3 regions of the Idiomarina sp. UBA3176 genome follow, and region 3 is predicted to be linked to each of the others. Evidence: predicted binding sites of a transcription regulator. Region 3 holds the regulator's gene; each other region holds the start of a gene.
What was found. The regulator NrdR, encoded in region 3, represses ribonucleotide reductase genes. The targets are predictions, from matches to a motif close to AAACACNANATNTNGTGTTT.
Positions count from the first base shown of each region.

Region 1: nrdG (anaerobic ribonucleoside-triphosphate reductase activating protein) is a predicted target of NrdR. The motif match lies at 1,063-1,082, and genes of this name have one in related genera.
Region 2: nrdA (class 1a ribonucleoside-diphosphate reductase subunit alpha) is a predicted target of NrdR. The motif match lies at 1,540-1,559, and genes of this name have one in related genera.

Region 1 is NZ_DEXU01000020.1:29,735-32,007, reverse strand. It holds gene nrdD (anaerobic ribonucleoside-triphosphate reductase) at 1-554, opposite strand, end outside; gene nrdG (anaerobic ribonucleoside-triphosphate reductase activating protein) at 557-1,030, opposite strand; gene B2U97_RS08125 (nitric-oxide reductase large subunit) at 1,402-2,273, shown strand, end outside.
Region 2 is NZ_DEXU01000023.1:372,668-374,940, reverse strand. It holds gene nrdA (class 1a ribonucleoside-diphosphate reductase subunit alpha) at 1-1,503, opposite strand, end outside; gene B2U97_RS11375 (HAD family hydrolase) at 1,776-2,273, opposite strand, start outside.
Region 3 is NZ_DEXU01000017.1:71,962-74,234, reverse strand. It holds gene glyA (serine hydroxymethyltransferase) at 1-1,094, shown strand, start outside; gene nrdR (transcriptional regulator NrdR) at 1,134-1,583, shown strand; gene ribD (bifunctional diaminohydroxyphosphoribosylaminopyrimidine deaminase/5-amino-6-(5-phosphoribosylamino)uracil reductase RibD) at 1,576-2,273, shown strand, end outside.

The sequences.
Region 1 (2,273 bases), on a different contig from region 3:
TACACCACGTGCTGCAGATGGTTTTCAATTTGGTGACGATGGGTATTTAAGTAGTCGTCGCCGTAGTCTTTGCGGGCAAAGTAATCAAAGTAAGTTAAGAACTCGACCGTGGCAACGGCTCCGGCAAACTGCGAGCTCACCGCAAAAACAAAGTTAACAAAGGTGCCGCAAAACGATTCCAGGTGCTTGGGTGCCTGAGATTCACCGCCCAGCTTGGTTAAGCCATCACGTAAGAACGGGTACATAGTGACCGAAACACAGTAAGGTTTAAGGCTGGTTTCGTCATGCACGTAAATTTCATGGTCTTCAATTTGACGAACGTATTCTTTTGCCAGCTCGTTACCAAAAAGCTCACTGATTTTATTGCTGACTTGCTTACGGTTAACCTGCACAAAAAAGTCTTTCATTAACTCGGCTTCAAGCGTTGCTATATTCTTTTGTGTGACATTGGCGTTGGCATCCATTTTCGAGCCATCGGCCGCGTTTTGAGCATGCAGATACTCGTGAATGAAATCGACTTTGCCAGTGACTTGTTCCTCGTTTAAGCGCAACATAATTATTCTCCTGTTTGAAACTTGCAGTTCAATAACTGCCGGGTCCGTAAATCATAAAAGCGTTGGTTGGTGGTTGGGCTTTCCAGCCCGCCCCGGGCAGCAATCCACGGCCCGGTTTTTAAGTAAGTCAGTTGTTCGCGAAGGGATATAGAGACGCTTTCATAGCCTGTATACAGGCAGGTCTCCAGCCTTTCGTTTCGTACTTGCTTTAATAGTTTCAGTAGTGCTGCGAGCTGCCATTCACCGCCAAGAAATAAAACACAGGTTATTAACCCACGGTATTTTTGCAGCTGCTGTGCCAGATGTTCCTGCGTTAAAGGCGACCCGCTTCCCACCGGCCAGCTATCCACACTGTGGCAGCCTTTACAGCCAACCGGACAGCCGGTAATGGTGTAGGCTAAGGCAACTTCTCCCGGCACTTCTTGCCAGACAACTTGCTCCGCACTGTAATGTAGGCTTGTAGGGGAAACTGGCATAAACCACCATATATTGTTATTAATTTAAAAATAATCACTACATATTGTGCTTCAGCATAGTTAAGTCTGTTTCGGGCGCATTGATCCCGCTCAAGATTTAAGCGAGAAGAAAGAAATGACAGGAGCCTTAAAGAGATACCCATTAAAGGGTAGAAATAACCTTTCGGGTATTTTTAACCATAAAAGTAAAAACAACCTAATAAACTTAAGTCATAAATACCCTTTTAAAATTAAATTCCTTATTTATCAATAAATTAAAATATGGCCTCAATATTGCAATTAGATGAATGCATAGCGAATTAATAAAAATTCTCTGCTCATAAATCTATGGAGTAACAATATGAAGCTGTTCAGCATCAAGGAGGTCAATTATGGCCGGTTATCGTAAGCTTTGGTGGACGTTAATTGCGGTTCTCGCAATTACCTTTGGACTTTTAGGGTATTTTGGAACGGAAGTTTACCGGGAAGCTCCGCCTATTCCGGATAAGTTCATGAGTACCAATGGCAAAGTCATTGCAACCGAAGAGTCTGTTTTAGACGGGCAAACCGCCTGGCAGTCTGTTGGTGGCATGCAACTGGGTTCAATTTGGGGGCACGGTGCTTATCAGGCGCCCGACTGGACAGCTGACTGGCTACACCGCGAACTTCTGGCCTGGCTGGACATTCGCGCCAACGAAGTCTTTGGTAAACCCTACGAACAGCTAGCGGGCTCGCAGCAAAACCAACTAGAGTACGAGCTAAAAGAAGAGTATCGGACCAATACTTACGATAAAGCTTCAGATACCGTTATTCTGAGCGAACGACGCATTCAGGCCATTGAGCAAACCGGCGAGTATTACTCAAAACTGTTTAGCGATGATCCGGAGCTACGCCCTACCCGCGTTAACTACGCCATGAAAGAAAATACGCTTCCTTCAGAAGCACGTCGTGCGGTAATGAACGACTTTTTCTTCTGGACAGCATGGGCCGCGTCGACAGAACGTTTTGACTCAGATATTACTTATACCAACAACTGGCCACATGAAACCTTGATAGATAACGTGCCTAGCGCGGAAAATATTATCTGGTCAATTGTCAGTGTTATTCTCTTAATTGCCGGTGTTGGCTTCTTAATCTGGGCATGGGCGTTTTTACGTCAACACGACGAAGAAGACCCTGTTGCTCCAGAGCATGACCCCATAGCCAAAATTAAGCTCACGCCGTCACAAAAAGCCTTAGGTAAATACCTGTTTATTGTGGTTGC
Region 2 (2,273 bases), on a different contig from region 3:
CGGAACAGGGTATTCCTGATAGTCCAGCAGGCTATCCAGTGCGCGAACGGCTAAGTCGGCTAAGTTTTCAAACTCGCCCAGGTTTTCAATTTTGCCTAAGTTAAAGGCCGACAGCGTACAAAGGGCAATTTCACCTTCTTCGTCGTTCACATGACTTAGAGGCTTAGTTGGTAACGCAATTTCAAGACACAGGTTGCTCTGACGAATAGGAGCAACTTTAGAATCGAACGGGCTGTGCGTGTTGCAGTGGTCAACGTTTTGTACGTAGATACGGCCAGTACTGGCGCGTTCCTGCATAAACAAACCAAACAACTCAATGGCTTTAATACGTTTTTTGCGGATGCTTTCATCCTGCTCGTACTGAAGGTACAAACGCTCAAATTCGTCCTGATCTTCAAAGAATGCGTCGTAAAGGCCTGGCACATCCGACGGGCTGAACAAGGTAATGTAATCGTCTTTAATCAGACGCTGGTACATGGTGCGGTTAAACTGCACACCGTAATCCAGATGGCGAACCCGGTTTTCTTCAACACCGCGGTTGTTTTTCAGTACCAATAAGCTTTCAACTTCCAGATGCCAAAGCGGGTAGAACAGGGTAGCGGCGCCACCACGAACACCACCTTGCGAACAGCTTTTTACCGCTGTCTGGAAATATTTATAGAACGGAATACAACCTGTGTGGAAGGCTTCACCGTTACGGATCGGGCTGCCCAGAGCGCGAATACGCCCTGCGTTAATGCCAATACCGGCACGCTGCGATACGTATTTTACGATGGCGCTTGAAGTGGCATTAATAGAATCGAGACTATCGCCGGCTTCAATCAGAACGCAGGAGCTGAACTGACGCGTAGGCGTGCGCACACCCGACATAATAGGTGTTGGTAGCGAGATTTTGAATTCAGAAGCGGCGTCGTAGAAACGTTTAACGTAGTCCATACGAGTGCTTTTCGGGTAGTTGGCAAACAAACAAGCCGCTACCAGAATGTATAAGAACTGAGCGCTTTCATAGATGTCGCCGGTAACCCGGTTTTGAACCAGATATTTGTTCTCTAGCTGTTTAACGGCCGCGTACGAGAAGTTCATGTCACGCCAGTGATCCAGAATTTCGTCCATCTGGTCAAATTCTGCTTCAGTATAGTCTTCCAGCAGGTGCTCATCGTAGCGATGCTCTGCAACCATCTTTTTGACCTGGTCGTAAAGACGCGGTGGCTCAAACTTACCGTAGGCCCGTTTGCGCAAGTGAAAAATAGCCAGACGCGCAGCCATATATTGATAGTCGGGCGCTTCTTCTGAAATTAAATCAGCTGCAGCTTTGATGATGGTCTCGTGGATATCTTCGGTTTTAATACCGTCGTAAAACTGAATGTGAGACTTGATTTCGACCTGAGAAGCTGAAACATTGTTAAGACCTTCAGCGGCCCACATGATAACCCGGTGAATTTTATCGAGGTTTAGCGGTTCGCGTTCGCCGCTGCGTTTAGTGACATAAAGTTGCTCGTTCATTTTGCGCCGACTCTTAGCTTTTTGTTATATGTTTGTAGCCACAAGATATTGTGCTTATTAGTTGTACAGGGCGATATTTACACAATATCTAGTGTCTTGGGAATGAAGAGTATGCTAGGTCTAACTGCCACTTCGATCAAGTAAATTTACGGGCAAAAACAGGAATAATTTTGATTTAGAAATCTTGATTTTTTGTCAGCCTTTGTTTGGCGTGAGTTTGCGCTGGTAATCTTGCTATATATTTTTTTGATCTTTTAAAAGATGTTTATAGATCAAGAATTATCAATAGCTAGTAACTTCAGTAACTCCAGTGGTGAGGCGATATGATAGTCGGCTTGCCAGCGTTGCGGCTGATCCTCATTGCTAATATAACCATATTCAGCAAGCACAGTAACCATGCCGGCATTGCGACCAGCTTCGATATCCCGTTCCGCATCTCCGACATAAAGACAGTCGGCAGGTTCTATTCCCAGCTTTTCAGCCGCATAGAATAAAGGTTCCGGCGAAGGCTTTGCTACGCTTAAGGTATCACCGCTTACGACCACACGAATAGCTTCAAACTCCGGGAAGTGAGGCAATAATTGTTGGGTTAGGCGCTCTGGCTTATTGGTGACTATAGCAACTTGAATAGATTCACGCTGCAGCACGGCAAGTAGCTCCAAAACCCCAGGGTAGGGTTGCGTATGAGTGGCTATATTTTGTTTATAAGCACTGAGAAAAGCGTGCCTGAGTTCGGCTTCCATGTCGCTGTACTCATTGGCAAAAGCTAG
Region 3 (2,273 bases):
ACGCAGAAGGCTATCCGCACAAGCGTTACTACGGCGGCTGTGAGTTTGTTGATAAAGTAGAAGACTTGGCTATTGAGCGGGCAAAAGAATTGTTCGGCGCCAAGTACGCAAACGTACAACCGCATTCCGGTTCTCAAGCCAACACCGCTGCCTTTATGGCAATGATGGAAGCCGGCGATACCTTTCTTGGTATGAGCCTGGCTCACGGCGGTCACTTAACACACGGCTCTGGTGTGAACTTTTCGGGCAAACTTTACAATGCGGTTTCATACGGTCTGGATGAATCCACCGGTGAAATTGACTATGCCGAAGTTGAAAAGCTGGCGCTGGAACATAAACCGAAAGTTATCGTCGCAGGTTTCTCTGCGTACTCAGGCATTGTTGACTGGGCAAAATTCCGTGAAATTGCCGATAAAGTTGATGCTTATTTAATGGTTGATATGGCGCACGTAGCGGGTCTGGTTGCTGCCGGCGTTTATCCGAATCCTGTACCTTATGCTCATGTTGTCACTACCACTACGCACAAAACTCTGGCGGGTCCTCGTGGCGGTTTGATTATTTCCGGCAGCGATGATGAAAAGTTACACAAGAAGTTAAATAGTGCGGTATTCCCGGGTAATCAGGGTGGGCCGCTGTGTCACGTAATCGCGGGTAAAGCGGTGGCTTTTCAGGAGGCGCTGCAGCCAGAATTTAAAGACTACCAAAAGCAGGTGTTAGTGAACGCCAATGCCATGGTAAAAACCATGCAGGCGCGCGGTTACAAAATTGTGTCGAACGGCACTCAGAATCATTTATTCCTGGTCGACCTTATCGACAAAGATATTACTGGCAAAGACGCTGATGCGGCTTTAGGTAACGCGTTCATTACCGTAAACAAAAATGCGGTTCCTAATGACCCGCGCTCACCTTTTGTCACTTCAGGTCTGCGTTTAGGCACGCCGGCAATTACTCGCCGCGGCTTTAAAGAAGCTGAGGCTGAGCAGGTCGCCAACTGGATTTGCGACGTGCTGGATGACATTGCTGACGAAAGCAAAATTAATGAAGTTCGCGAGCAAGTAAAAGCGTTATGCGCTAAGTTTCCGGTTTACGGTTAATTGCGATCAGTTGTAGAGCGCACATAAAGGAGTCAGGCAATGCATTGTCCATTTTGCGGCACACAGGATACTAAGGTTATCGATTCGCGATTGGTTGCGGATGGTGCCTCGGTTCGTCGCCGGCGTGAATGTAATCATTGCAAGGAACGCTTTACAACCTTTGAGACCGCTGAGCTGGTCATGCCGCGGGTTATCAAAACTGATGGTTCCCGCGAACCATTTAACGAAGATAAACTCCGAAATGGATTGCTGAGAGCGCTGGAAAAGCGGCCTGTGAGTCTCGAGTTGATGGAGCAGGCTATTAACAAGATTAAATCCAGTATCCGGGCAACCGGTGAGCGTGAAATAAGCAGTAACTTCGTCGGCAGTCTGGTAATGGAAAATCTCAAGCAGATAGACAAGGTTGCTTACGTTCGTTTTGCTTCTGTTTATCGCTCGTTTGAGGACATTCGCGAATTTGGTGAAGAAATAGCGCGCCTTAATGACTGAGTTAAACCCGCAGTACTTTGACCATCAAATGATGCACCGTGCGTTAATGCTGGCACGGCGTGGGCTGATGACGACCCGGCCAAACCCTGCGGTGGGTTGCGTAATTACTTCTGATAATAAGGTTGTCGGCGAAGGCTGGCACCATCAGGCTGGCGAGCCTCACGCTGAAGTACATGCTTTGCGCTCGGCCGGGCAAAAAGCCAGGGGCGCAACGGCCTACGTCACGTTGGAGCCATGCAGTCATATAGGCCGTACGCCTCCTTGTTGCGATGCGTTAATTGAGGCCGGAGTAAAACGTGTTGTGGTTGCAATGCAGGATCCAAACCCACGGGTTAGCGGTAATGGTATTCAGCGTCTAAAAGCTGCTGGTATTTCTGTGGACGTCGGTGTACTGCAATCGGCTGCAGAGAGTCTGAATCCGGGGTTTATTTCCCGAATGACACGGCAACGCCCGTGGGTAACCCTAAAAATGGCAACCTCGCTAGACGCAAAAACGGCGTTGTCAGATGGCCGCAGTCAATGGATAACGTCCTCTGCCGCCCGCAGTGACGTGCAGTTTTTTCGGGCACAGGCCGATGCCATACTGAGTGGTGCTGCAACGATTCTGGCTGACGATCCTAAATTGACAGTGCGTGTTGACCAGTGGCCAAAATCAAGACCGCTGCCTGAGCCTTTAAAACAGCCGGTACG